2 regions of the Pseudoalteromonas sp. MEBiC 03607 genome follow, and region 1 is predicted to be linked to the other one. Evidence: predicted binding sites of a transcription regulator. Region 1 holds the regulator's gene; the other holds the start of a gene.
The links. Region 1 encodes NrdR, which represses ribonucleotide reductase genes. Its sites were predicted from a motif close to AAACACNANATNTNGTGTTT; they were not measured.
Positions count from the first base shown of each region.

Region 2: the regulator NrdR is predicted to act here: its motif matches at 12,640-12,659, upstream of nrdA (class 1a ribonucleoside-diphosphate reductase subunit alpha).

Region 1 is NZ_SRRY01000001.1:1,369,485-1,385,028, reverse strand. Features, by position in the region: gene dxs (1-deoxy-D-xylulose-5-phosphate synthase) at 1-947, shown strand, start outside; gene E5N72_RS06290 (ligand-binding sensor domain-containing diguanylate cyclase) at 1,007-4,093, opposite strand; gene E5N72_RS06285 (phosphatidylglycerophosphatase A) at 4,127-4,612, opposite strand; gene thiL (thiamine-phosphate kinase) at 4,609-5,583, opposite strand; gene nusB (transcription antitermination factor NusB) at 5,628-6,038, opposite strand; gene ribE (6,7-dimethyl-8-ribityllumazine synthase) at 6,054-6,518, opposite strand; gene ribBA (bifunctional 3,4-dihydroxy-2-butanone-4-phosphate synthase/GTP cyclohydrolase II) at 6,716-7,831, opposite strand; gene E5N72_RS06260 (riboflavin synthase) at 7,874-8,527, opposite strand; gene ribD (bifunctional diaminohydroxyphosphoribosylaminopyrimidine deaminase/5-amino-6-(5-phosphoribosylamino)uracil reductase RibD) at 8,532-9,671, opposite strand; gene nrdR (transcriptional regulator NrdR) at 9,674-10,123, opposite strand; gene glyA (serine hydroxymethyltransferase) at 10,231-11,487, opposite strand; gene E5N72_RS06240 (hypothetical protein) at 11,779-12,147, shown strand; gene thrC (threonine synthase) at 12,180-13,463, opposite strand; gene thrB (homoserine kinase) at 13,482-14,408, opposite strand; gene thrA (bifunctional aspartate kinase/homoserine dehydrogenase I) at 14,418-15,544, opposite strand, start outside.
Region 2 is NZ_SRRY01000001.1:2,475,247-2,490,790, reverse strand. Features, by position in the region: gene sucC (ADP-forming succinate--CoA ligase subunit beta) at 1-145, shown strand, start outside; gene sucD (succinate--CoA ligase subunit alpha) at 145-1,017, shown strand; gene argA (amino-acid N-acetyltransferase) at 1,213-2,553, shown strand; gene E5N72_RS11445 (DUF3083 family protein) at 2,628-3,698, opposite strand; gene glnS (glutamine--tRNA ligase) at 3,927-5,594, shown strand; gene E5N72_RS11435 (TonB-dependent receptor) at 5,685-8,099, opposite strand; gene E5N72_RS11430 (YaeQ family protein) at 8,254-8,781, shown strand; gene yfaE (class I ribonucleotide reductase maintenance protein YfaE) at 8,778-9,050, opposite strand; gene nrdB (class Ia ribonucleoside-diphosphate reductase subunit beta) at 9,050-10,180, opposite strand; gene nrdA (class 1a ribonucleoside-diphosphate reductase subunit alpha) at 10,251-12,536, opposite strand; gene E5N72_RS11410 (HAD-IA family hydrolase) at 12,929-13,603, opposite strand; gene ubiG (bifunctional 2-polyprenyl-6-hydroxyphenol methylase/3-demethylubiquinol 3-O-methyltransferase UbiG) at 13,603-14,313, opposite strand; gene gyrA (DNA topoisomerase (ATP-hydrolyzing) subunit A) at 14,490-15,544, shown strand, end outside.

The DNA of each region.
Region 1 (15,544 bases):
CGAGCATGTCTAAATTACCAAAATCAAAACCTGGCGCTGCGACATTCTCAAATGTGTTCGGTGACTGGCTTTGTGATATGGCAGCCCAAGATGACAAGCTAATGGCGATTACTCCTGCTATGCGTGAAGGCTCAGGCATGGTTCGTTTTTCTAAAGAGTACCCAGCGCAATACTTTGATGTAGCAATTGCTGAGCAACATGCTGTAACGCTTGCAGCTGGTTTTGCTTGTGAAGGACTGAAGCCTGTTGTTGCTATTTATTCAAGCTTTTTACAACGTGCGTACGACCAACTTATTCACGATGTGGCATTACAAAACCTACCGGTTTTATTTGCTATTGACCGTGCCGGGATTGTTGGTGCTGATGGTGAAACTCACCAAGGTGCTTACGATTTAAGCTTTATGCGCTGTATTCCTAATATGATTATCATGGCACCAAGCGACACTAATGAGTGCCGCCAGATGCTGTATACAGGTTACCAATGTAATCAACCTGTTGCCGTACGATACCCACGTGGTAGTGCAGGCAATTGTGATGTTGAATCAACAATGAGTGCGATTGAAATTGGTAAGGCGCGAAGTATCAAACAAGGCAGTAAAGTAGCAATCTTGTCATTTGGTACGCTACTAGAAAACGCCAAATCAGCTGCTGAAGAGCTTAATGCAACAGTGATTGATATGCGCTTCATTAAACCTCTAGATACAGAGACTATTAGCGAGTTGCTGAGTAGCCACGATGTGATTGTTACCCTAGAAGACAACGCCATTGCTGGCGGTGCGGGTTCTGCTGTGAATGAGTACTTAGCTGCAATTAAAGCAAATGTGACTATCTTGAACTTAGGTATTCCAGATGAATTCATTAAGCATGGTACGCAAGACGAAATGCACGCCGAAATGGGCTTAGATGCAAACGGTATCTTAACTAGCATCAAAGAGTTTATGGCCTAAGCCTTACACTATTAAAACTAAAAAGGAGCCTTAAGGCTCCTTTTTTGTCATCGTTTATATTAGCGCATCCAAACCTTAATATCAGCAAGACCTGTTTCTTGAAGAACACCCAGTTGTTTATCAACATTATTATTTTGCTCAAACTCAAAAGCATCTAATTGTTCATCAAAGGTAATATTTGCAACGCCATCACCACCGCGCTTTTTCACTTGGTGTAGCGCGATATCAGCTAAATTAACAGACGTTTCCCAGCCAATCACTTGACCACCCAATAAAGGTAATGGATAGAAAGACCAGCCAATAGACGCAGTGATGGTGGTCGATTCCCCATTTGGTAGCCTAAATGGGTTTGCTGCAATTGCTTCACACAAGTCAGCAACATAATTGTCTATGGCTGTACGTTTAAAATCACGTAATAAGAGTAAAAACTCATCGCCACTCCAGCGTGCGACATAGTCTGAGCCTTGTGTCCGGCTATTCAACAATGTCGCCATTTGCTGTAAACAACTATCGCCTGCAAGTGGTCCATAGGAATCATTGATGCGGCTAAAGTTATCAAGGTTAATTATCAGTAGCACCAACGACTTACCCTGTGCTTGCAATGATTGCGAATTACGTTGGAAATGTTCAATATCTTTAGGGAGCTGATCAAACAAGAAGCGACGACTACGAAGCCCTGTTAGCTCATCTGAGTGACTGACTAACTTAAGCTGAGAGTTTACTTGATTGAGCTTATCGTTGGCTTCACGAAGCTCTACGGTGCGCTCTGTTACTAAGCTTTCAAGTGCTAATTGTTTACGCTTCTCTTGCGCCCTAAACACCCAAAACACGAGGTAGAACAATAGAATAAAACTACTTGTGATCAAGAGTCTAAAGTAAATGGTCTCGTCAAAGCGACGTGGAACAACGAATGTGTACTCGGTACGACGAGCCTTTTGCCAATCTTCACCACCACGTTTGGCTTCAAGCTGAAACAAAAATGCCCCCGGCGGTAAATTTGTATAAATAGCCTCACGGCGGGTGTTTGCATAGCGCCAATCACTGTCTAAACCACTCAGTCGATATCTAAACTCAATACTTGAAGGAGCAAAATAATCAATTGCGGTATATTTGATTGTCACATCGCGCTCATCAATTTGTAGCTCAGGTTTATCACCTAAAGTAGCGGTACTTAAGCTTCGCAGCGGCGTAATAATGCTTTCAATACGCGGCTTAAGCGCTTGCACACCAAAAAGCTCAACACTCTTAGGTATTTCAACGACCCCTTGTAAGCTTGGGTACCAAATAGAGTTACCTGTGTCTGCTACAGCATCATGGCCAAGACCAGCACAGCACTGACTGGCTTTACCATCTAATTGTCGGTCAAATGATGAGATCACTTGCTCTACTTTTAAGCTCTCTATATCAGTACCAAATTGCTCTACCGGCATGCGGTAAACGCCCTTCATGGTACTTACCCAAATACGTTTTAACTGTTTGTCATAAACAAGGCTGAAAATCGAGCCGTACGGTAGGCCGTCTGTTGCATCAAGTTGACGCCACTGACCTTGGGTGCTGCGATAAAATAAACCATCGTTAAGAGAGCCAATTAATATCCCCACCCCTTCAATATTTAAAATACTGGTGACATAAGCGCTTTCTAAACTGGTTTGGTCGCCAATTTTTTCAATACCACGATCAGTAAAGTAATAAGCCCCTTTACTGGTACCTATTAAGCCAAAATTTTGCTCATCCAGAACATAGGTAATAAATTTACTGCTTAAGAATGCATTGTATGCAAAGGGTGTTAAACCACCATAACTTAAGCGATACATACCGCGGCCAGTACCGAGCCAAAAACCGCCTTTACTAGAACGGCTAATTGCGAATACAGGGTTATCACGCAGTGCTCGTCCTGGCACTGTATACAAGGTTTGATTCTCATAGTAAAAAACACCGCGACCTGTAGCAATGTATAAGCGGTCACCATCAAACTGCAAATCGTGTACTGCAGCCCGACCAAACTGATTACTTGGTATTTGATTTACAAAATTCTTATTGTAATCGAAGTAGCCAACACCACTGCGGTTAGCCACCCATAGTTTGCCATCAGGTGCTTGGCTAATCGCCATCACCGCTTCTGTCATATTTGAAATAGCTGAGTGGCGCTCAATACGCCCTTCGTGAGCAAGCCATAACCCCTCACTGAAACTTGCCAGCCAAATATTATTTTGATTATCACGGAAAATATCTGCAAACCAAATACTTTGATCAAGCTGACTTGGCTCAACCCATTGCCAGTCCCCAGAGTTATCTCTAAAGAGTAAACGGCCATAAGTTGAAATCCACAACGCCCCATCTGAGTCGCTCATAAACTTGTAAACGGCAGAGTTACTCGCGTTAGGGAGTGGGAATGGACGCAACTCGTCATCTAAATCAAGAAAGTAGGCACCAAGCTCAGAGGCAAGGTATAAATTACCCTCAAGCCACGCCATATCATGAATGATGGTTTGCGCTAGGCGCTCAGGTAGAGAGACTTTTGCGGTAAGTTCTAAGCGCAGCTTTGCAAAATCAGATGAAGTATTAGTTAAACGCAGTAAGTGGCGCTCGTTAACCAGCCAAATACCTTCTGGCGACAACGCCATTTGGCTCACTGAACCAACTATTTGCGTGATTGCCGTAGCATTTGATACTGGCACGACTAACGCAGAGTTTTGGTTTAGGGTGACTTGATTTCGTGCAACATAATAAAGGCCGTTGGCTGCAATCCAGATACTGCCTTTGGAGTCTTCAAGAATGTCGCGCACTGGGCCTTTAACATTAAAGGTTTGCGACATCATCGTTCTTGGATCGAGGGTTACTATCCCGTTTTTAGTGCCAACCCAAAGTAACCCCGTACTATCAACTAATAGCTTGTTAATACCATTACTTGGCAAGAAATCACTATTTTGTGTGTTGAAGTTGGTGAAAGTATTACCATCAAAGCGACTCAAACCGAACTGAGTACCCAGCCACATGTAGCCTTGCTCGTCTTGAGCGATGCTCTTAAGAGATTGAGATGGCAAGCCGTTTTGGATATTCCATTGTTTGACGACGTAGTCAGTAATAGATGCAAACGCAGGCATACTGCATAACACCAACAAACAGACAACTAAAAATCGCATCATATACTTGCCACCAAGTAACACTGTATTAATCGTTTAAAAGGGTAAATAGCCAGCTTTAAACAAAGCCTGTACACAAATTAATGAAAAAATACCTGCTAAAATATCATCAGCCATGATGCCCAAGCCACCGTGTAAACGCCTATCGAGAATACGAATAGGGCCTGGTTTAGCGATATCAAAAAAGCGGAACAATAAAAAACCAACTAACAATGACTGCCAACTCAGTGCAGCACCAATCATGGTGATATAATAACCAGCAACTTCATCCCAAACAATGGCAGGATGATCATGCACCCCTAAGTCATCTGCTGTTTTACCACAAGCCCAGATACCAAATACGCTGATCACAATTGCAAATACAATCTGTAACCATAGCGGAAAGTACATGGTTGTAAAAATAAATGGTAATGCAGCAAAAGTACCAAAGGTGCCAGGTGCTTTAGGTGCTAGGCCTAAACCAAAACCCAAACCAAATAGTTGATGTGGGCGTTTTAAATTAAATAATCGGTTACTACTCAAACCGGCTCCTTTGCAAAGTGTTGAAATCCTTTACCTTGATAGTTAAATTTTTCACCATCAAGTAGTAATTCAATTTCACTTTCGCCACTTTTTATTTGCCCAACACAGCTGGCTTCGACGCCATATTGACGAAGTTTCATATCAACCATGCTTTTATTGCTTTCAGGCACAGTAAAAAGTAATTCGTAATCGTCGCCGTAATTTAAAATATAGTCAAACTGTTCAGGGCGTGGAATTGATGCGCTGACAGCATCAGACACAGGTACTTTATCAACATGGATCACTGCACCGACTTGCGAAAGCGCCAATACATGACCTAAATCAGCTAATAAACCATCAGAGATATCGATGGCAGCTGAAGCCGCACCTCGTAATACCTGCCCAGCTGCAACTCGCGGAGTCGGGTAATCGAAACGATTGTTTAAATAACTCAAATGCTCAGGCGCGATGTCGAAACCTTGCTTACGTGCTTCGATCGCAACACCGGCGTCGCCCAGTGGCCCGGTCACATAAATCCAATCACCTACCTTTGCGCCGCTGCGACGCAATGCTTTGCCTTCAGGCACAATACCTTTGGCACAAATAGTAATTGTGAGCGGACCTTGTGTAGTGTCTCCACCGATGATTTGCACATTAAAGTATTCCGCAATTTCATGCATACCTTCTGTGAACTGCTCAATCCATTCCATATTCACTTCAGGCAGGGTCAATCCTACTGAAATCCAGGTAGGTTCAGCACCCATTGCAGCCAAATCACTTAAGTTAACAGCTAACGCCCTATGCCCAAGGGCGCGAGGAGAAATGTCATCAAAAAAGTGTACACCTGCAACTAATGTGTCGGTTGTCACAGCTAATTGACAGTTTTCTGGCACAGTGACCAACGCACAATCATCACCTATACCAAGGTTTACATCACGACGGATGATACCGCGACCTTTAAAGTAACGGTTAATTAATTCAAATTCCTTCATTCACAAAAAAGCCGGCCCAAGCCGGCTCTCCTTTACGGGGCTACTTACTTACGCAGCTCTTTAACTGCTTTATCAAGTACACCGTTGACAAACTTATGGCTGTCTTCAGCACCAAACATTTTAGCAAGCTCAATACCTTCATTGATTGCTACTTTGTATGGAACGTCTTCACGGAATTTCAGCTCATAGCCAGACAGACGTAAAATTGCTTTTTCGACCATGTCTAACTCATCTGCTGGGCGTGCTAAATGTGGCGCAACGATTTCATCTAATTGCTTACAGTTAACAACAACACCGCGTGCTAGGTCTTTGAAATATTCGACGTCGATTTTAGTCACATCATTTTCAATTAACATTTGCTGTTCAATATCAGCAATTGGGTTACCGCTTAACTGCCAAGAGTATACGGCTTGAAGTGCTAAGATACGTGCTTTACGTCTTGCTGCTGGTTTCACAGAGATTCCTTAAACTTAAATTTTGTCTAACACATTAACCATTTCAAGCGCACCTAAAGCAGCTTCGCCACCTTTGTTACCCATTTTGGTACCTGCGCGCTCAATTGCTTGCTCAATGCTTTCAGTGGTTAATACGCCAAATGCAACCGGGATATCGTACTCAAGTGATACTTGTGCAAGACCTTTGTTTGATTCGCCTGCGACTAAATCAAAGTGTGGTGTACCACCTCTGATCACAACGCCTAGAGCGATGATTGCATCGTGTTCTTTCTTTGCTGCAACGCGTTTCGCTGCTAAAGGTAATTCAACGGCACCTGGTACGTAAACAACAGTAATGTCGTCGTCAGATACGCCACCTGTGCGCTTAAGCTCATCAACAGCACCTGCTAATAGGCTGCTACCAATAAAGTCATTAAAGCGAGAAATGACAATGGCAAACTTTTTGCCCGGTGCGTATTTGTTACCTTCAATAATTTTCATTTAATAACCCTAAAAAATAAGTTTAAGCGGTTGCGATTGCGCAAAAATTACGGCGCATAATACCACAAAAATATAAAAGTAGCCTAGTTAACCTGAACTCTGGCTAATAAATCTAACTCTAGTGGCCACTCGTAACGCTAACCGCATTGAATTTAAATAAAATTACGAGTAAACCTCTTAATTAAATTACGCGTTAATTAAGATTGCGGCTCAACGTAGTCAACCACTTCTAAGTGGAAACCTGATAGTGCATGGTATTTTTTCGGACGGCTCATTAAGCGCATTTTTTCAATACCTAAATCAGCCAAAATCTGCGAGCCCACACCGACAGTACGCGATGTCCCTTGGAATTTACGATGATTTACATTTTCACCCGCATCTTCGGCAGCAAATGCTTTTACCATTGCTTCAAGGTCTTCAGTTGATTCTTGCTTACCCAAAATCACCAGCACGCCATTGTGTTCTGCAATGTAAGCCATCGCATCCGATAAGCCCCAACTGCGATCAGCACTACGATCAGATAATAAAATATCATTGAAAGTACTTTGTAAGTGAACACGAACAAGCGTTGGTTCTTCTTTCGATACTTCACCTTTTTGTAAAACATAGTGAAGTTGACCATCAATGGTGTCTTTGTAGGTAACTAAATCAAACTCACCGTGATCTGTTGGCAGTTTACATTTAGCAACACGCTCAATGGTGGTTTCGTTTAGGTTTCTGTATTCAATTAAATCTGCAATAGTGCCAATCTTTAAGCCATGCTCTTTTGCAAAAATTTCAAGATCTGGACGACGTGCCATGGTGCCATCGGCATTTAAGATTTCAACGATCACAGATGAAGGCTCAAGACCCGCTAAACGAGCTAAATCACAACCTGCTTCGGTATGACCGGCACGTGTTAACACGCCACCTGGTTGCGCCATAATTGGGAAAATATGCCCAGGTTGTACGATATCGCTCGGCACGGCACCTTTGGCAATAGCTGCTTGAACTGTACGTGCTCGGTCAGCTGCTGAAATACCTGTCGTTACGCCTTTCGCTGCTTCAATCGACATAGTGAAGTTAGTTGAAAAAGCAGCACCGTTATTTTTAACCATTAACGGTAAATCTAACTGCTGGCAACGCTCTTGCGTCATCGTTAAACAAATTAAACCACGGCCGTGTGTTGCCATAAAATTGATAGCATCAGCACTGATATGCTCTGCTGCGATGATTAAATCGCCTTCATTTTCTCTGTCTTCATCGTCCATTAAAATAACCATTTTACCGGCTTTAATGTCATCGATAATTTCTTGCGCGCTGTGTAGATTCATAATGTGCCCATGAGAGTATAATTAATAGTGACGTATCTTTGCTTATTTAATAAAACCAGCTTGTGCTAACAAGCTCATTGATATGTCTGAACGGGAAGGTTGTTCGGCCCCTTTTATTAGGCGCTCTAAATAGCGAGCAATCTGGTCAACTTCTAGGTTCACCTGAGTACCCACTTGAAATTCTGCAATCGTTGTTTGCTCTGCGGTATGCGGAACAATAGTCAACTTAAAGCGGTTTTGCTCGACCTCGTTGACCGTTAAACTAATACCATCAATACATACCGAACCTTTGTAAGGAATGTACTTCATTAAATCATTGTCAGTACTTAGCCAGTACTCTGTTGCACGGGCATTAGGACTGATACTTTCTACAGTCGCAATACCATCAACATGGCCAGATACTAAATGCCCACCTAAGCGAGAAAGTGGTTGCATGGCTTTTTCAAGGTTAACTGTTTGACCTTTTTTATAGTGAGCAAAGCCCGTTAAGCTGATTGTTTCGTTTGATAAGTCAGCACTAAAACCATCGCTATGTTTAGCGACAACAGTCAAACACACACCATTGGTGGCAATACTGTCACCGAGCTTAACGTCTTTCATATCCAAATTAGTGCTTTGAATACGAATAGCTAGGTCACCTTGCTTTTGTGTTAGTTCAACAATTTTACCTGTTGCTTCAATAATTCCAGTAAACATAGTGCTACTCTTTATTTTCAATGTGTGTGGCTTGCTTTGCTTTTGTCGCTGTTAAGCGAATATCGTCGCCAATCATCACTGTATCTGTAAAGGTCAGTTCAGTGATATCACTCATCATGGTAACTTCTGCAAAGTTTAGTAAGCTTTTGCCCATATCACCTATTAACTTAGGGGCAATATAAACAATATATTCATCAATTAAATCTTGCTCAGCAAATGCACCGGCAAGGGTCGCACCTGCTTCGAGCCAAATATGGTTAAATTGCAGCTCAGCAAGACGCTTTAAAACCGCTGATAGATCAACTTTATTATTAACTGCTGGTACAACTTCGTGTTTAACAAAGTGAGGCCATTGATGCTGTTTATCAAGCGATGTAGTGAAAATAATCACCGGACTTTCAATGCTAAATAATGCAAGTTCAGGCGTTAACCTATTTTGTGAATCAATAATCACACGAGTAGGTTGACGCAAAGGCAGTGACGTTGGCATATCAAATGGCAGCTCATCAATGCGTACATTAAGTTTGGCATTATCGGTCATAACCGTATCTGCACCAGTGAGTACCACGCAACTTTGGGCACGAAATGCTTGCACATCTTGGCGCGCTTTAGGCCCTGTAATCCACTTACTTAGGCCATTATTTAGCGCAGTTTTACCGTCTAAACTGCAAGCCATTTTACAAATCACATATGGCAACCCAGTTTCCATGCGCTTTAAAAAGCCTTTGTTTAAATCGCGCGCTTGTTGTTCAAGCAAACCTGATGCTACAGCGATACCTGCATCAGCTAAAATCTGTAGACCGCGACCACTCACCGCTGGGTTTGGGTCGACCATGGCAGCTATAACTTTGCTAACACCCGCAGCTTTTAAACCTTCGGCACAAGGCGGTGTGCGTCCATAATGACTACAAGGTTCTAAAGTCACATATGCGGTGGCACCTTTTGCATTGTCGCCAGCCACTGCCAGAGCATTAACTTCAGCATGGCCCTGCCCTGCTAGTTGATGAAATCCTTCACCGACTATTTCGCCATCTTTAACCAGTACACAGCCAACATTAGGGTTTGGTGTTGTAGTAAAACGACCTTGTTTAGCAAGCTCTATGGCACGTGCCATATAAGCCGTATCAAGTTCTGTGAATGACATAGTTAATCACCTAAACGAGCGATTTCTTCACCAAACTCGCGAATATCTTCAAAAGAACGGTAAACTGATGCAAAGCGAACATAAGCCACTTTATCTAGTTTTTTTAGTGACTCCATAATGCACTCACCAATTAAATGGCTAGAAATTTCACGTTCACCCGTGGCACGAAGCTGAGATTTAATAATGTTGACCACTTCATCGACCTGCTCGGTGCTGACAGGGCGTTTTTCTAGCGCACGGTGCAAGCCATTGAGTAATTTGTCTTCATTAAATGGTTCACGACTACCGTCTTGCTTTATGACTCTTGGCATCACAAGTTCTGCGCCTTCAAAGGTGGTAAAACGTTCGTGACATTCATTACATTCACGTCGACGCCTAACCTGGTGGCCGCCACCAACAAGTCGAGAATCAATTACTTTAGTATCTTTTGCGGTGCAAAAAGGACAATGCATAGAGTTCAGCTTCCGTTTATTAAAAACAAAAAAGGCCGCTTATTAAGCGGCCTTTATAATAGCAAAAAACAACGCTATTGTTATCTTAATTAAGGTTTAACCAATAATTAAGCGTAAACTGGTAATTTTTTACAGATAGCTTTAACTTTCTCTTTTACTTCAGCTTGTACAGACTCATCATTGATGTTGTCTAGTACGTCACAGATCCAGCCAGCAAGCTCTTTTGACTCAGCTTCTTTGAAACCACGGCGAGTAATAGCCGGAGAACCAATACGAAGACCAGACGTTACGAACGGTGAACGTGGGTCGTTAGGAACTGAGTTCTTGTTTACAGTGATGTTAGCGTTACCTAGTGCAGCGTCAGCATCTTTACCTGTGATATCTTTATCGATTAGGTCAAGAAGGAATAAGTGGTTGTCTGTTTTACCAGAAACAACTTTGTAGCCACGCTCTTGAAGAACTTCAACCATAGCTTGAGCGTTCTTTACCACTTGAGCTTGGTACGCTTTAAATTCTGGTTGTAATGCTTCTTTGAAAGCAACTGCTTTAGCAGCGATGATGTGGCATAAAGGACCACCTTGACCGCCAGGGAATACTGCGCTGTTTAGCTTTTTGTAGATTTCTTCATCACCACATGCAGAAACGATTAGACCGCCACGAGGGCCCGCTAATGTTTTGTGAGTTGTCGTAGTAACAACGTGTGCGTGAGGGATTGGGCTTGGGTATACACCCGCTGCGATAAGACCAGCAACGTGAGCCATATCTACGAATAAGTATGCACCAACTTTGTCAGCGATTTCACGGAATTTAGCCCAATCAACGATACCTGAGTATGCTGAGAAACCAGCGATGATCATTTTTGGTTTGTGCTCTAATGCTAGCGCTTCAACTTGAGCGTAATCAATTTCGCCTGTTTCGTCATTTAGGCCGTATTGAATTGCATTATACGTTTTACCAGAAAAGTTAACGTGTGAACCGTGAGTTAAGTGACCACCATGAGCTAAGCTCATACCTAGTACTGTATCATGTGGCTGAAGAAGAGCTTGGAAAACAGCTGCGTTTGCTTGTGAACCCGCATGCGGTTGAACGTTAGCGTAATCAGTACCGAATAATTCATTAGCACGGTCAATTGCTAGCTGCTCAACAACATCAACATGTTCACAACCGCCATAGTAACGTTTGCCTGGGTAACCTTCAGCATATTTGTTGGTAAGCTGAGAACCCTGCGCTTCAAGTACGCGTGGGCTACAGTAATTTTCAGACGCGATCAGTTCGATGTGCTCTTCTTGACGAGCCGTCTCTTTAGTGATGGCTGCAAATAACTCTGGATCGAAATCCGAAATATTCATGCTACGTTCTAACATGGGGTCTCCTAAGGCAACGTGTATGGTATTTTTTGAAGGCTATATTGTACGCTTAAAACGCACTTTTGCCTATCTTGTAAAGATGAACATATTTAAACAGGGATTGAATTTATTTCACAGTGTTTTAATAATGATATTTTTTTATTGATACATAATAAAAATTTATAAATTTAAAACATTACATATATTTTTAAAATATGATTTAACGTAAAAAGTTCATCATGCGTTTGCATATGGGCACAATGAAACTAAGCTTGTAATACAAACCCAGATCAAGGATGTTTTGAGTCAATGTTAGCTAAGCCCATTTATGAACTTGTTCCCTACTGCTATTTGTTTTTAGGTATTGCCTGTATCGTCATACCTCATGAGCTGCTCTATACACTCATTGGTATTGTGTTATTTTTGCTGGGTGCAAACATATGGCGAATGCGCTCAGAAGCGCGAAGACGAGATCAAAAAAGTCAGCGAATTAAACAACGAAGAGCGCGCTATTACTATGAATTTAAACCCTTTATTTTATTCATTAGCGCTCTGACTTTAACACAATGGACGCAAAACGAGATCATCTTATTAAGCTGCGCTTTGCTATGTTTTAGTGCGTTAGTGATAATTGCAATGCGATTATTGAACCGCCACAGCCATTCATTATCACATTAAAAAAGAGCGGCAATGCCGCTCTTTTAATTACCTTAAGCTAGTTTATTTAAAAGCTCTGTTCTCAATAGTTGATAATCATGCTTGATGTCTTCTGCTAAACAAGGCTTAGCAAGGGCATCTGCTAGAGGCTTAGGCATTGCTAACTCAATACCTAAAATATCTTCAACACTTTCTTTAAATTTAGCAGGATGTGCCGTTGCTAAAAATATACCGGCACTGCCATCTGCTAAATTTTCTTTTAAGCCTTGGTAAGCAATTGCTGTATGAGGTTCTGCGATATAACCCGTTTGATGAATTTTTTTCATCACTTCTTTGGTTTCTTCTTCGCCAACACAACTTGAGTAAAAGTCATCATAGCTAAACCAATTATTATCCAACATAAATTGAACACGTGGCCAGTTATTCGGTTTACTCACATCCATTGCGTTTGATAATGACTCAAGCGTTTCGTTAGGTGCCCACTCTTTGCTTTGTAAAAAACGTGGCACAGTGTCATTTTGGTTGGTTGTTGCACTCAATTTTGCGACAGGCATACCAAGAACAGCACCAATCATCGCAGCGCACACATTACCAAAGTTACCACTTGGTACTGAGATATGTGCCTTGCTACGCTTTTCTTTTGGCAACTGGGCTATTGCTTCAAAGTAATAACACACTTGAGCGACCAAGCGACTGATATTGATCGAGTTAGCTGAGTTAAGGCCAAGTTTTTGTTTTACTTCATCGTCTAAAAACGCATTTTTGACCATGCTTTGACAGTCATCAAAACTACCATCAACCGCATAGCAGTGAATGTTATTGCCAAGTGTGGTGAACAGTTTTTGCTGCGCTAATGAAATTTTACCTTTCGGATACAGAATAACTACATCAATATTTGGCTTGTTATAAAACGCATGGGCAACGGCGGCTCCTGTATCACCCGATGTTGCCGTTAAAATCGTTACTTTTTCGCCTTGGTTAAACTGCGCCAAACACTCAGCCATAAAACGACCACCAAAGTCCTTAAAGGCAAGCGTTGGACCATGAAAAAGCTCTAAGCAATACATGTCTTTTTCAACTTCAACCAATTTCACATCAAAGTTAAACGCATTTTGCACCATCTGTGCAACAGTATCGGCAGGCAGCTCATCACCAATCAGGTGTGATAAAATTTTGCTGCTACGGCTAACAAAGTCCAAATCAAGTAGCGCATCAACATCTTTGATAGGCATTAAGCTATCAGGAAAAAAGACACCTTGATTACGCCCTAATCCCGTTTTTACCGCTTCAACAAACGACACCTGTTGTGATTCATCTTTTAAATTATGTAATTGCATGTTGTTTCCTTAAATTCTTTAAAGCTCTCGTGTGCCAAGCTGATCGAGTTGACAGATGTGGCTGAAACCCTGCTCATTAATGTAATTATCGTTCAGCCAAGCTGCGCATTTTTCTGCAGCATCTAAACTTTTACACACGGTAAATAATGTTGGGCCTGCACCCGAAATACTGACGATTTCGGCACCAAGCTCTGGTAATGCTTGTTTCGCTTCGGCAAAACCTTGGATAAGGGGTGCTCGATGCGGCTCGGCTATTTCATCAGTCATGATTGATAGCGCAGCATCAAAGCGTCCCGTTAGCAGTAAACTGCTAAAAGCCGAAAGACGTTGTGCAAATTCAACACTGTCATGCATTGATAATTGTTTTGGCAGTACTGAGCGTGCTTTTGCGGTATTTAGCGAAAAGCCAGGAAAAGCCGCCACGTAATACCATTGATTATCAACAGGTAACGAAATTGATTTATTGGGAATGAGTTCGCCAGTTAATTGCAAGCCACCTAAGTAGCATGGTGTGATGTTATCGTAATGACGGCCGCCACTAACCATAGCTTCAAAATCAGCCATCAATTCGATGAGTTGCTCTTGTGATAAATTGGTTTGTGCAAATTTATCAAGGGCTGCAAAGGCTGCCACCACAGAGCAAGCACTTGAACCTAGCCCAGAGCCAATAGGTAGATTCTTTTTAAGTTCAAGTTTTACCGCTGGCATAGCAGGCGCAACGTGTTCTTTAAAGTGAATTAAACATTGATATGCTAGGTTTTCTTCTGCATTGGCAGGCAGCTTATGGGCATAGTCGCCAGAGCATACAAAAGTGTCTTGCTCAGCAGGACTTACTTCAACAACATCACCCAATAAAGTGCCATCGATGGGCGCTAAAGCAGCGCCTAATGCGTCAAACCCAACTGCAAAATTGCCGATAGAAGCAGGTGCATATACACGGATCATAACCTGCTCCTATCGTGTTAATGTTTTGAGGATGTCAGCAAATACACCTGCTGCTGTTACTTCAGCACCAGCACCATAGCCACGAATCACGAACGGACGTGGTTGATAGTATTGACTTAAAATTGCTAATGCATTTTCACCATCGCGAATATCATAAAGTGCGTGACTGCTATCGACAGCCTCAATACCGACTTTACAATGACCATTTTCAATTGTGCCTACATAACGTAGAACTTTACCTTCACTGGCTGCACTTTGAATGCGGTCGTTAAATTCAGCATCTAGACTAGGTAGCTTCGCCATAAACTCGTCAACAGAGTCGCCTTCTGCAAACCCTTTTGGCAATACAGACTCTACTTCGATATCGCTCAGTTCTAACTCAAGACCCGACTCACGAGCAATGATCAGAAGCTTGCGGGCTACATCTGTGCCCGATAAGTCATCACGCGGGTCTGGCTCAGTAAAACCACTTTCTTTCGCTTTTAATGTTGCTTCGCTAAGTGATAAACCATCCTGAAGCGCACCAAACATATACGATAATGAGCCCGATAGAATACCGCTGAACTTAATTAGTTCGTCACCTGCACCAAATAATGATTTGAGATTATCAAGTACCGGTAAGCCTGCACCTACGTTTGTTTCGTATAAAAACTTACGGTTATTCTTTTGTGTCGCTGCAACTAAATCTTGGTAGTACGCATACGAGCTAGTATTGGCTTTTTTGTTTGCCGCAACCACATGGAAACCTGCATTTAAGAAATCAACATATTGCGCAGCAAGTTTATCGGCTGAGCTGCAATCAACAATTACAGGATTAATAAGGTGGTTTTGTTTTACAAATTGCTCAACTAAATTAAGGTCGAAGCCTTGTTCAGAGGCTGCGAGTTTATCCTGCCAACCATCAAAAGCGATACCTTCACTGTCTAGGTATAACTGTTTTGAATTCGCAACACCGTATAAATTAAGCTTGATATTACGCTTTTCGAGCCACGCTTGTTGACGCTCTAATTGCTGGATAAGCTCTTGCCCAACTAAACCACAACCAAGTAAAAACACGTCGATTGATGGGATGTGAGTAAAGAAGTTCTCGTGACACACTTTTACTGCGTCGTTGCATAGCTCACCGTCAATCACTG
Region 2 (15,544 bases), 1.1 Mb from region 1:
AAACGTTCCTGTAGTAGTACGTTTAGAAGGTACTAACGCTGAACTAGGTCGTGAAGTACTTGCTAATTCTGACCTTAACATCATCGCTGCTGAATCACTAACAGACGCAGCTGAAAAAGTTGTTGCTGCTGCGGAGGGCAAATAATGTCTGTATTAATCAATAAAGATACAAAAGTTATCTGTCAAGGTTTCACAGGTGGCCAAGGTACTTTCCACTCTGAGCAAGCGCTTGAGTACGGTACACAAATGGTTGGTGGTGTAAGCCCAGGTAAAGGCGGTCAAACGCACCTTGGTCTTCCAGTATTCAACACAGTACGTGACGCTGTTGAAGCAACTGGCGCAACTGCATCAGTTATCTATGTACCAGCACCTTTCTGTAAAGATGCAATCTTAGAAGCTATCGATGCTGGCATCGAGCTTATCGTTTGTATCACTGAAGGTATCCCAACACTAGACATGGTTGACGTTAAAGTTAAGCTTGAGCAAACTGGTGTTCGTATGATCGGTCCTAACTGCCCAGGTGTTATCACTCCGGGTGAAACGAAGATCGGTATCATGCCTGGTCACATCCACAAGCCTGGTAAAGTAGGTATCGTATCACGTTCTGGTACTTTAACTTACGAAGCGGTTAAACAAACTACTGACGCTGGTTTCGGCCAATCAACATGTGTTGGTATCGGTGGTGACCCAATCCCTGGCACTAACTTCATCGACGTTTTAGAAATGTTCGAAAAAGACGAGCAAACTGAAGCAATCGTAATGATCGGTGAAATCGGTGGTACTGCAGAAGAAGAAGCTGCAGAATACATCAAGCACAACGTGACTAAACCAGTTGTTTCTTACATTGCAGGTGTTACAGCTCCTCCAGGTAAGCGCATGGGTCACGCAGGTGCAATCATCGCAGGTGGTAAAGGTACTGCTGATGAGAAATTTGCTGCATTAGAAGCTGCTGGCGTAAAAACTGTACGTTCACTAGCTGACATCGGTGCTGCACTTAAAGAGAAAACAGGCTGGTAATCAGTTTTAATCTCTTAAAAAAGGCTCGCTTATGCGGGCCTTTTTTGTATCTGAGAGTTTCCTAGTTTGTGCACGAAAATTCTAGCTTTAAATTAAGAATAATAATGCTTTATTTGTGAATAAAAATTCCATACACTGATACCTTGTTTATTTGTTTTTATATAAAACGCTGTTATTAAAAAAGGTAAATATCACGTGCGTACCACAGAATTGGTAGATGGATTTCGCCAGTCAACTCCTTATGTTAATGCTCACCGAGGTAAAACTTTCGTTGTAATGCTCGGCGGAGAAGCAATTGATCAGCCAGGTTGTCGTAGCATCATTAATGATGTTGCATTATTAACGAGCTTAGGTATCAAAATTGTTTTAGTGTTTGGTGCAAGGCCACAGTTCAATGCGGCACTGCAAGAATTTGGCATAACTAGTCAGTTTCATAATGAAATACGTGTTACTGATAACGCGACTTTTGATGTAATAAAGAAAGTTGCGGGTGCAATGCAGTTCGATATAACCGCGCGTTTATCTACGTCTTTAAGTAGTACTCCTATGACTGGTTCATACTTGAATGTGGTCAGCGGTAATTTTGTTATTGCTCAGCCTTTAGGAGTTGACGAAGGCATTGATTATCATCACTCAGGCCGTGTAAGACGTATTGATGTTGAAGGGATTCGTCATCAATTAAACAATAACAGTATCGTACTACTTGGTCCGATTGCCGCCTCAGTGACAGGTGAAAGTTTTAATTTAACTGCTGAAGAAATTGCCACTCAGGTTGCATTAAAACTGCGCGCTGACAAAATGCTCGGTTTTTGTAAAGAGGCCGGTATCTTGGATGAAAACGGTGAAGCAATTGCCGAGCTTATGCCAAATGAGGCAGAATCTGTCTTAGCAAACTACCGTAATCAACCTGATTCATGTTTAAGTGCAACGGTATTCTTACAAGCGGCCATTGATGCATGTCGTGGCGGCGTACATCGTTGTCATTTAGTTAGTTACAAAGAAGATGGCGCATTATTACAAGAGCTTTTCTCATTAGATGGCATTGGTACGCAAATCGCGCCGCAAAGCTCTGAACAGTTACGTAGTGCAACAATATCTGATATTACCGGGATTATTAATCTGATCAGACCGCTTGAAGAGCAGGGCTATTTAGTTAGGCGTTCTAGAGAGCAGCTTGAGATAGAAATAGAGCAATTTACTGTCATTGAGCGTGATGGTTTAATTATCGCCTGTGCCGCTTTATACCCATTTGCTGAAGAACAAGTGGGGGAGTTTGCAAGTCTGGCTGTTCATCCACAGTACCGAGATGCAGATAGAGGGAGTTACCTACTGCGTTTTATTATTAATAAAGCCAAACGTGCGGGTTACTCGCATTTATTCGCTTTAACCACACGCAGTATTCATTGGTTTTTAGAACAAAGCTTTGAATTAGTGACCGTTGATGAGTTACCGGCGAAGAAAAAGGCACTGTATAACTATGAGCGCCGTTCTAAAGTGCTGCGACTGGACCTTACTAAACTAAGTAAAAACCGTTGATAGGACAACTGAGTGGATTGCTATAAAAAAGGTGACGCATGTGCGTCACCTCTAATTCTATATATTGTATTTAATTAATACTCATAGTTAATGTGCTGATAAAAGCGCACACGTAAATCTTGGCGCGTTGGATTAAAGGCCAGCTCGTCAGTTACTTCATTAATTGCGCTTTGCACTTGATTCATAAACTTACCATAACCAATGTCATGCTTGTCTTTATCGGCTGCGGCAATCACAAAATGTAGAGAATCAACAAGTTGATTTGCATCCCAATAATGTTGTAATTGCACTTGCTCTGAGCTGCAATCAAAGGTTAGCTTTTGCAGTTCACTGTTACTTTGTGCGTTATCAATATTGCTATTACGAACAATAGGGCGGGTACCATTAGCGATAAAAGCACCAAGGGTTAGCGCTCGTTTTTCGCAAGCTCGTTTAAATGCATCAAAAATATATTGATAAAATTGCGTGTAATTCTCTTCATTCAACATATGTTGAAATTGCGTTTTAATCGCGCGGGTTACTGGAATAGAAAACCCAGCATAAGTCATTTCACTGTGCTGTGTTGGTAAATGACATTGGCGAGATTGATAGCGTGGATATAAGCTACGCAATTTATAGCCATAGCTTTCTTTGTGACCTTTTGCTTTAGCAAATAAATCATAAGTAAGATGCTGGTGATCGCGAATTTTAAGTGGAGGTTGGCCGCTTAATAGCTTTTCTTGTAATGAGTTTATTACGCGCTGTACGTTATGGTGAAAACTTGCTGCATTAGCACGAATATCTTCACCTGTAGCCAAAAATAATAAACGAATTTTTTTGCATTTTACATCATTAGCGGCAAACACATTATGTGCTTCGTGGTATTGTGGGTTATAGAAAAACAAAATCTGCTTAGCGGTTTCTAAACTATATGCCTCATCATGGTAACGAACGACAGGTAACTTATCGTTAGCGATCAGATGTACATTGTGCAGTTCATATTCATCACATAGTGCAAATAACTCCCTTGCAAGACGCTTATAAGCACAGCTTACATTACTAAACTGTGCAAAAAACTCATCAGTAGGTTTAAACTCAACTAGCACATACTGGTTAGCACGCGCAGAGCTTGGAATATAGACTCTATGTTGATTGAGCGAAGCCATCTTTTTTCCTTATTGGTAGTGAAACTGACGGCACTATATCGCTAGTCAATGATCATTTTATTGCGTTAGAACAATTTTTTTACCGATTTTGCAGCGTCTGTAAACAATGTATTCAATAATCGGCTTATTATCTTCAATAAACATGGCTCAACTACTGTATGTTAGGGTTTGTTTTTGTAATAATGCATTAGTTTTGTCACCATGCAATATTTTGAGGATTATGCTCCTATGGCGGAAATTGAGAATCGCCCAAGTAACTTTATTAGAACGCGTATCGACGAAGATCTCGCAAGCGGTAAGCATGCGACTACACACACGCGTTTTCCACCTGAACCAAACGGTTTTTTACACATTGGTCATGCAAAGTCTATCTGTTTAAATTTTGGTATTGCCCAAGATTATCAAGGTCTTTGTAACTTACGTTTTGATGATACGAATCCAGAAAAAGAAGACATCAATTACGTAAATTCAATTAAAGAAGATGTGCAGTGGTTAGGTTTTCAGTGGGATGGTGAAATTAAGTATTCATCTAACTATTTCGATGCGTTATACGGCTATGCTGTTGAGCTTATCGAAAAAGGCCTTGCGTATGTGTGTTTCTTATCGCCAGATCAAGCACGTGAATACCGTGGTACTTTAAAAGAGCCAGGTAAAAATAGCCCGTACCGTGATACGCCAGTTGAAGAAAACCTAGCGCTATTTGAAAAAATGCGTAATGGCGAATTCAAAGAAGGCGAGTGTGTACTGCGTGCTAAAATCGATATGGCAAGTTCATTCATGGTATTGCGTGATCCGATTTTATACCGTGTACGTTTTGCTCACCACCACCAAACAGGTGATAAGTGGTGTATTTACCCAATGTACGACTTCACGCACTGTATTTCAGATGCGCTAGAAGGTATCACGCATTCATTATGTACGCTTGAGTTCCAAGATAACCGTCGTTTATACGATTGGGTATTAGATAACATCAGCCTTGAGTGTCACCCACAGCAAATCGAGTTTTCACGATTAAACCTTGAATACACCATTATGTCTAAGCGTAAATTAAACGACTTAGTGGTTAATGGTCATGTTGAAGGTTGGGACGACCCACGTATGCCAACGATTGCTGGTTTACGTCGTCGTGGATACACACCTGCGTCAGTGCGTGAGTTCTGCTCGCGTATTGGTATCACTAAACAAGAAAACATGGTTGAAATGGGTATGCTAGAAGCATGTATCCGTGAAGACCTAAATGAACATGCACCACGTGCAATGGCTGTTCTTGATCCGGTGAAGATTGTTATCGAAAACTATGATGCAGATAAAGTAGAGACTTTATCAGTTGCCAATCACCCGAATAAAGAAGAGATGGGCCGTCGTGATGTGCCTTTCACGCGTGAGATTTATATCGAACGTGAAGACTTCCGTGAAGAAGCAAATAACAAGTTCAAACGTTTGGTACTTGATAAAGAAGTACGTTTACGTGGTGCTTATGTAATTAAAGCTGAGCGTGTTGAAAAAGACGAGAACGGTGAAATCACCACTATTTTCTGTTCTTACGATCCAGAAACGCTAGGTAAAAACCCAAGCGATGGCCGTAAAGTTAAAGGTGTAATCCATTGGGTATCAGCCAGTGAGTCAATCACTGCTGAAGTACGTTTATACGACCGTTTATTTAACGTACCAAACCCAGCTGCTGCTGAAGACTTCAATGCAACGCTAAATCCAGAATCACTCGTGGTGCTTGCTAACGCGAAACTTGAACCGTCTCTTGCTAATGCACAAGCAGAGCAGGGCTTCCAGTTTGAACGCATGGGCTATTTCTGTCGTGATAACAAAGCCGACTCACTAGTATTTAATCAAACTGTGGGTCTTCGTGATTCATGGGCAAAGATTGAACAAAAGGGCTAAACTTTTAACTAATTGTTTAAGTTTCTAAGCTTAATAAAAAACCCTTTCATTTTAAAAATGAAAGGGTTTTTTTATAACTATTAAAAGTGATTAAAAATAGCCGCGAATACCTAAGCTAAAGTTGCGACCAGGTAGTGGTGCTTTTTCTTTAATAAATGAACTGTGAACGAAACCTAATTCATCCGTTAAGTTATCAGCATTAATGTACAGCTGCGTATCGACAGGGCCTAAATCAAGTTGGTAATTTGCCGATGCGTCAAACAGGGTATAATCGTCAGTTTTTGTTTCATAAGCGGTAATATCTGACTGCTCAAAATAATGAGTGCCTGCTAGGCTAAATTGCCAACCGCCAACAGTATACTGTAGTTCAGAACCAAGTTTGTTTGCTGGAATACGTGGTAGGTAACCTTCGCCATCTTTTAATTTAGCAGTTGTTGAATCACCAAACACTTTAACCAATGTGCTTGGTGACACTTGGTAGTGGACGTCAAACTCAATACCGTAAAGTTTTGCATCTTTACTTGCAAATTGATACACCGCCATTGCGTCTTCGTCAGCCTCTGCTGCTGACTCTAGACCGTGTTCTTCATCGAATACGAGCCCAGTACTTTGCTGGTAATAGTAGTTTTCAATGTCGTTGTAGAAAAAGTTAACGGTGTAACCAAAGTCACCAATAAAGCGGCGGAAACTTAAATCAAAGTTGGTTGCAGTTTCTTGATCGATATCTTCAGGCTCAAAGTGTATTTCGCCGTCTTCGATATGATAACCAAGGCCTAACTCATATGTACCAGTTGCAATATGTACACCATTTGAAAGTAGTTCAGCACTAAGAGGCGCGCGCTCTGAACGAGATACGCTAAGCGCAACACTTTGGCCTTCTTGATATTGCCAGATTGCACCTGCAGAAAAACTTAGATTTGTGAAATCTTCACTGTAGTTAATGATTTCAGCTTCTTCTTCGTCATGGTGCTCTTCTTCCTCTTCATGGGCGTGGTCATGATGGTGCTCTGCCATACTAACAGCCGAGTCAATTTGGTAATCCTCAATACGTGCGCCTAATTCAACGGTTACATCACCAAATTGACGCTCTTCAAGCATGAATAGTGCATTGGTTTTAGTTACACTTGCTGGTGTAAAGGCTTCTTCACCATCAGCATCGTAGTCTGATTCTGTGTAGTGGTAGCCAGCCATACCGTGCCAAAGGCCTAATTTATGTTCAACGGTTGCACGTGCTTCAGTGGTTTTGTTAGAAAACACAGTGCCAACTGCACCATCTTCAATTTCGGCATGTTTATAGTCTGTGTAACCCACACGTAGTGAGATATTTTCAATCCAGTTATCATGTAGCGCATAGCTCATGTAACCTTGCCAGCGATCTTGCTCTAATTGCGCGAAGACAGACTCTTCGTGTTCTTCTTCACCTTCGTGTTCATCATGATGCTCACCTTCTTCATGCTCTTCGTGATGATGGTGTTCATGAGCGGGAATACCGTAATCTGTTTCAATACGACCATATGACACACCTAGTGTTAGGTGATCGCCAACATAACTCGTGCCAAAATTAACATTTTGGCTATCGATAAAGGTGTTTTCTACGCGGTTAGCGGTTTCGTGTTCTTCATGATCTTCACCCTCATGTTCGTCATGCTCTTCAGGAAGCTCGAATGTTGGTGTTTTGTAATCATGACCTTTGCGCTTTGTGCCATCAAAATGGAAGTTGAAGCCTTCATTACCGGTTTCAAGTTTTGCGGCATAAGTATTGGTGTTTGATACTGTGTCATGGGTGTATTGCGCAGCGCCTGTTAAAGTGTCGATATTGTCGGTAGGAATACGATTATCAACAACATTTACCACACCCCCTATCGCACCTGAGCCGTAAAGTAGGGTAGCAGGGCCTCGTAACACTTCAATTTGTTCAGCGGCTAGGCTGTCATTTGATGTTGCGTGATCTGGGCCAATACGTGATGCATCACTGCTATCAAGGCCATTTTGAGTGATTTTCACACGCGGACCATCTAAGCCGCGAATGATTGGGCTTGATGAAACTGGGCCAAAATAACTAGCATTCACACCAGGTAGGCCTTTTAGTGTTTCTCCTAAGGTCGGCTTAGCCTTATTTTTAAGATTATCACCAGCCAATACGTTAACGGGTGAGATCATTTCAAGGCTATTTTTATGAAGCGCAGAAGCATAGACAACAACTGTTTCTACAGATGTTGGCGTGAGAGTAATAACTAGATTTTGATTATCACCATTAATTTCAACACGTTTATCGATAAAATCATCTTTGCTGATGTGTAATTGGCCTTTGTTATCTACATCGATTTTAAACTGGCCTTGTTTATTGGTCACAACGCTTTGTGACTTACCATGAACATGAACTTCAGCGTTACTGATAGGTTGCTGATTTTTATCTAATACTTGACCTGTGATCACAGCAGCCATTGTTGATTGAGAGATCAGCGCAGCGGCAACAGCACTAGAAAGAATTGAAATTTGCTTCATTATTACTACTTCTAAGTTTGTTGTTGAGTGTTGTGATATAATATAACACTGCAATTTTTTATCTGCAATAACGTTATAATATAACTTTTAACTAAGTCGCGAATTTTACACCGTAAACTATACTTAGAATGTTTCAGTTAGATGGACATTCGTTATGTCTGATAAGAATCGTGTTTTTAAAGCCAATTTTACTATCGCAGATTTGCGCGAACAGCGAAATCACCAAGAGGTTTTCACCACGGCATGTGATAGGCAAGAAAGCTATGAACATTTTGTGTTAAAGCTTTTAAGCTACTGCTTATTTTCTCATAATAAAATGGCAACCATGAACGCACGGCTTAAAAGTAGTGAGCCAGATGTGTCAATTAAAGCCCTTGATGAGCATTATGAAATGTGGCTAGCAGTTGGAGAACCTGATTTTACAATATTGAGTAAAATTGCTAAACGTGTTGACGAACTATGGGTTGTAACTACGCTAAACAATGAGTGGTTACAAGAATATGAGCATCAATTAGAGCTGATAAATAATAGCCATTTAATTGCCTTTGATGGAAACTTTATTGAGCAATTGGCGAGCCATTTGACTAAAAACTTACAGTGGGATGTAACGATAGATCAACAAACAGTGAGTGTCTCAGACAAAGAAAACTTCTACCAAACAAACGATCTTGTGTGGCATTAAAGCTCAATTTTTACCTTACCGTTGGGTTTACTACAACACAGCAACACTTCACCTGAGCGTACAAACGCAAGTGGTTCTTGGTTATAATTTACATCACCTTCGACTAATTTAGCGCGGCATGCACCACAATAACCTTCACGGCATTGGTAGGGGACGTCTATTTTGTGTTGTTCTAGGCATTCAAGGAGAGATGAACAGCCAGAATCAAATTCGAGACTCTGGCTGTCTGTTCCTGCAAGGATAACCTCTGCAGTAGTGTTAGTGCTCATTACAGATCGAAGTCACCAAAATCTGATGCATCAACCTGAGAATCAATTTGGCCTACAAGATAAGAGCTAATTTCAGCTTCTTGTGGAGCAACTTGAACGTTGTCTGATACTAACCAAGAGTTGATCCATGGAATAGGGTTACTCTTACTTTCGAACTGTGCCGGTAAGCCAACCGCTGTCATACGCGCATTTGTGATGTATTCAACATATTGACATAAGATATCTTTATTTAAGCCAATCATAGAACCATCTTTAAACAAGTATTCAGCCCAATCTTTTTCTTGCTCAGCAGCTTCAACAAACATCTGAATCGCTTCTTCACGGCATTGTGCAGCAACGATTGCCATTTCAGGATCGTCTTTGCCTTCTTGCATAATATTTAGAATGTGTTGCGTGCCAGATAAGTGGAGCGCTTCATCACGGGCAATAAGCTTGATGATTTTCGCATTACCTTCCATTAGTTCACGCTCTGCGAACGCGAATGAACAGGCAAAGCTTACATAGAAACGAATAGCTTCTAGAATGTTAACCGACATCATAGCTAGGTAAAGTTGCTTTTTAAGGTCAAATAAGCTGACTTTTACTTCTTCACCGTTGATCACATGTTTACCTTCACCATATAGATTGTAAACAGAAATCATATTGATTAAATCATCGTAGTATTTGGTAACCGCATCAGCACGTTCACTGATCTTCTCGTTACTGACGATATCATCAAAGATAAGCTCGGGAGACTGCGTAACGTTACGAATAATATGCGTGTATGAACGGCTGTGAATTGTTTCACTAAACGCCCATGTTTCAATCCAAGTTTCAAGCTCAGGAATAGACACAATGGGTAGTAACGCAACGTTAGGTGAACGACCTTGCACACTATCTAGCAAGGTTTGATATTTCAAGTTGCTTAAAAAGATGTGTTTTTCGTGGTCCGGTAACGCTTGGAAGTCAAGACGGTCTTTACTTACGTCAACTTCTTCAGGACGCCAAAAGAACGATAATTGTTTTTCAATTAGCTTTTCGAAGATAGGGTACTTTTGTTGGTCGTAACGTGACACGTTTACAGTTTGGCCGAAAAACATCGGTTCTTGTAATTGGTTATTATGGTTTCGGCTAAAAGTTGTATATGACATAGTGATTTCTCAAAAAACAGTCAGGACAAAGCGGGCAAATGAGCCCGCTTTTGTTATGTTATTAATTTAATTAGATTTTACAAGCGCCGCCTGCACAACCGTCATCTTCTACCTCTGGTGTTAGCTCATCTTGAGCATCCGATGCACCGTCACGTGTGTTGTGGTAGTACAAGGTCTTCACACCAAGTTTATAAGCAGTCAGTAGGTCTTTTAATAGCACCTTCATAGGTACTTTACCGCCTTCGTACTTAGATGGATCATAATTAGTGTTTGCAGAAATCGTTTGGTCAACGAATTTTTGCATAATACCAACAAGCTGTAGGTAACCATCGTTTGATGGAATATCCCACAGTAGCTCATAGTTGTCTTTCAGGTTTTCATAATCTGGAACTACTTGCTTTAAGATACCATCTTTACTTGCTTTAACGCTGATATGACCACGTGGTGGCTCAATACCATTTGTTGCGTTAGAGATTTGTGATGATGTCTCTGATGGCATCAATGCAGATAGCGTAGAGTTACGCATACCGTGCTCTTTAATGCTCGCACGTAATGAATCCCAATCTAAATGAAGTGGCTCATTACAGAACTGATCTAGGTCACGCTTGTAAGTATCTGTCGGCATGATGCCTTGAGAATACGTTGTCTCGTTAAATTTAGGACACGCACCGCGTTCTTTCGCCAACTCGTTTGATGCTTTCATTAGGTAATATTGAATTGCTTCAAACGTTTTGTGAGTTAAGGCATTAGCACTACCATCAGAATAACGTTTACCGTTTTTAGCAAGGTAGTATGCGAAGTTAATTACACCTATACCCAGCGTACGACGACCCATCGTTGCGTTTTTAGCCGCAGGAACAGGGTAGTCTTGGAAATCAAGTAAGTTATCAAGGGCACGTACTGCAAGTTCAGCAAGCTCTTCTAACTCATCAAGCGACTCAATCGCACCTAAGTTAAATGCAGATAGCGTACAAAGTGCAATTTCACCTTCTTCATCCATTACATTGCTAAGTGGCTTAGTTGGTAATGCGATTTCTAAACATAGGTTAGATTGACGAATTGGCGCCACAGTCGAGATAAACGGGCTGTGTGTATTACAGTGGTCAACGTTTTGTAAGTAAATACGACCAGTGCTTGCACGCTCTTGAGCAAACATTGAGAATAACTCAATTGCTTTAATACGCTTTTTACGAATTGACTCGTCTTGTTCGTACTTAACATATAGCTCATCAAACTTCGCTTGATCTTCAAAGAATGCATCATATAGACCCGGTACATCTGACGGGCTGAACAATGTGATGTAATCGTCTTTGATTAAACGGCTATACATTAATTTGTTGAACTGGACACCGTAGTCAAGATGACGTACACGGTTGTCTTCAACACCACGGTTGTTCTTAAGGACAAGAAGATTTTCAACTTCTAAGTGCCAAAGTGGGTAGAACAACGTTGCTGCACCGCCACGAACACCACCTTGTGAACAGCTTTTAACCGCTGTTTGGAAGTGTTTATAAAACGGAATACAACCTGTGTGGTACGCTTCGCCGTTACGAATAGGGCTACCAAGAGCACGAATACGGCCCGCGTTAATACCAATGCCAGCACGTTGCGAAACATATTTAACAATCGCAGACGATGTCGCATTAATAGAATCAAGGCTATCACCACATTCAATCAATACACATGAGCTGAATTGACGTGTTGGTGTACGAACACCGGCCATAATTGGTGTAGGTAATGAAATCTTAAATGTAGACACTGCATCATAAAAACGCTTGATGTAATCAAGACGTGTCTCTTTTGGATAATCAGAGAATAAGCTTGCAGCAACTAAAATATATAAAAACTGTGCACTTTCGTAAATTTCGCCAGTAACACGGTTTTGAACTAGATATTTACCTTCAAGTTGCTTTACAGCAGCGTAGCTGAAGTTTAAATCACGATTATGATCAATATATGAGTCTAACTCATCGATTTCTTGTTCTGTGTAGTCGACAAGTAAATGCTGATCGTAACGTTTGTCTTCAACTAATTTTGTAATGTGATCATATAAACGTGGTGGCTCAAATTGGCCATACGCTTTTTTACGCAAGTGGAATACAGCTAAGCGAGCAGCTAGGTATTGATAATCAGGCGTATCTTTTGAGATTTGATCCGCTGCCGCTTTGATGATTGTTTCATGAATGTCGTCGGTGCGAATGCCATCATAAAATTGAATATGTGATTTTAATTCAACTTGTGAGACAGACACATTATTCAGACCTTCTGCGGCCCAAGCGATTACGCGATGGATCTTATCTAGATCGAGTGACTCTTTACGGCCGTCACGTTTGCTTACAGATAGCTGTTGGTTCATAGTTTTGCCTGTATTCCTTGGGAAATTTTAGTTGTAAAGACAAAGGTATTCTTTATGTAATTATTATTATTAAACACTATATGCAGCTAATTGAATAACATTTAGCCACAATATCTGGTGTTGTTTAAATTGCAGATCACAAGATAGTGTGGTCTGCGCTGTTTTGCAAGGGATAGAATTGCCCCATTTTGTGGATAACTATTGGATAAGCGCATTGTGTTAGTGACCATTAACCTTTGAACATTCATAGACGACGAAATTTGTAGAAATCAACTCAAGATCCAGAAAATTTACCGTTTTAAAAAATAAATTTCGACTGATTTTTTTATCATCAAAGAATGTTCAAAAGTGAATCAGATCACAATATATGGTGTTTTAGATAATAAATAACACTATATATGGTTAAAGCCATCAATTGGCGAATGCCAATTAAAATCTGCCTGCCAGCCAAGCGCAGCGTCAACACTCGGTATGTAACCCCAAAGCGCCGTTGCACTGTACATATTAGCTGCTTTTGCAGCTTGAATATCTCGCTCAGCATCACCGATATACAAACAACGAGTTGGATCAACATCTAAGATCTCAGCTGTATGTAACAGTGGATCCGGTGATGGTTTCGAAACAGCTAATGTATCGCCACTGACAACGGCTTGAGCATTACTTAAAGATGGGATCGCTTGTACTAAGGGCTCAGTTAAAAAGCCGGGCTTATTGGTCATAATGCCCCACTTAATATTGTTTTGCTCAAGTGCAATTAAAAGCTGCTCGATGCCGTTGAAGCATTTACTGTGAACGGCAATATCATCAGCGTAATAATCGAGTAACTGTTGTCGTAAAGCCAGTTGTTCTACATCAGGCCACTTATCACCAAAACCAACCTCTAAAAGTGCATTGGCTCCGTTTGAAGCTGCGGGACGATAAATATGCTCAGCGACTGGGGCGATATCTGCATCGGCTAATACGCGATTTAATGCATGACCCAGATCATCGGCGGTATCAAGGAGCGTACCATCGAGATCAAAAATAAAAGCATCAAAATCGATAGAGGGTGCGTTTACACCACTCATTAGGCTAATTTCTCAAAGTGCAGGATGTAATTAACACTTACATCATCATTTAAACTGTACTGCTTAGAGAACGGGTTATAGTTCAGGCCTGTGCTGGCTCTTACTTTTAATCCCGCTTCTTCAGCCCAGGCAATAAGTTGTGCAGGTTTGATAAACTTTTTATGGTCATGGGTACCTTCAGGCACCATTTTTAAAAGCTTTTCTGCACCCACAATGGCAAACAAGTAGGCCTTTGGTGTTTTGTTTAGTGTTGAAAAGAAGACATCGGCGCCCGGTTTAGCAAGTTCTGCTACAGCACGAATAATAGACGCAGGATCTGGAACATGCTCAAGCATTTCCATACAAGTAATAACGTCAAAGCGAGCAGGGTGCTCAGCCGCAAACTGTTCTGCTGGTACTTTTATATAGTCAACAGGGACACCTGTTTCTAAACTGTGTAACTTAGCAACGGTAAGTGGCTCTTGGCCCATATCGATGCCGGTTACTTTAGCGCCCATGCGCGCCATGCTTTCACTTAAGATGCCGCCACCACAGCCAACATCTAAGGTTTCCTTATCAAATAAGCCGCCTACTTTATCGGCGACAAAATCCAAGCGAAGAGGATTTATTTCATGAAGAGGTTTGAACTCTCCGTCGCGGTCCCACCAACGTTCTGCGATGGCTTCAAACTTTGCAATTTCTGTATTATCTACATTTTGATGTTCGGTCATAAAAAACTTCCTCGTCAATCTGAGGCCATTATATAGGGGGAAATTACTAAATCGCAAAGATTTAGCGCCTGTAAATCTAAATAAATTGTGATAGCATGGTCTGGAAATAATAACTAAAGCTCTTAAGACGGCATTGTGCCTCTTTATGAGTCAATACTGAAGGAATGTGAAATCAAATGACTGATCTCGCCAATGAAATTCTGCCAGTCAATATTGAAGATGAATTAAAAAATTCGTACCTTGATTACGCAATGAGTGTAATCGTTGGACGTGCATTGCCAGACGTACGTGACGGCTTAAAGCCAGTTCACCGTCGTGTTTTATTTGCAATGAACGAACTCAATAATGATTGGAATAAACCTTACAAGAAATCAGCACGTGTTGTTGGTGATGTAATCGGTAAGTACCACCCACATGGCGACAGCGCGGTATATGACACCATCGTTCGTATGGCGCAGCCTTTCTCATTACGCTATATGCTTGTTGACGGCCAAGGTAACTTCGGTTCTGTTGACGGTGACTCTGCGGCAGCAATGCGTTATACGGAAGTTCGTATGGCGAAAATGTCACATGAATTATTAGCTGACTTAGAAAAAGAAACCGTTGATTATGTACCTAACTATGATGGTACTGAGCAAATTCCTGACGTATTACCTACTAAAGTACCTAACTTACTAGTAAATGGTTCATCAGGTATTGCGGTTGGTATGGCAACGAACATTCCTCCGCATAACTTAACAGAAGTTATTAACGGCTGTTTAGCGCTTATTCAAAACCCAGATATGTCAATTGCTGATCTAATTGAATATATCCCGGGTCCAGATTTCCCGACTGCGGCGATTATCAACGGTAAAAAAGGCATTGAGCAAGCGTACCTAACAGGTCGTGGTAAAGTATATATCCGCGCTCGTGCTGAAATCGAAGTTGACGAAAAAACCGGTCGTGAAACAATCATCGTTCACGAAATCCCTTATCAAGTTAACAAAGCGCGTCTTATCGAAAAAATCGCTGAGTTAGTTAAAGATAAGAAAATTGAAGGTATTAGTGCACTACGTGACGAATCAGATAAAGACGGTATGCGTATCGTTATCGAAATCAAACGTGGTGATGTTGGTGAAGTAATCTTAAACAACCTATATGCACAAACTCAGTTACAAACTGTGTTTGGTATGAACATGGTTGCACTTGATAACAACCAACCTAAGTGCTTTAACCTTAAAGAAATGCTTGA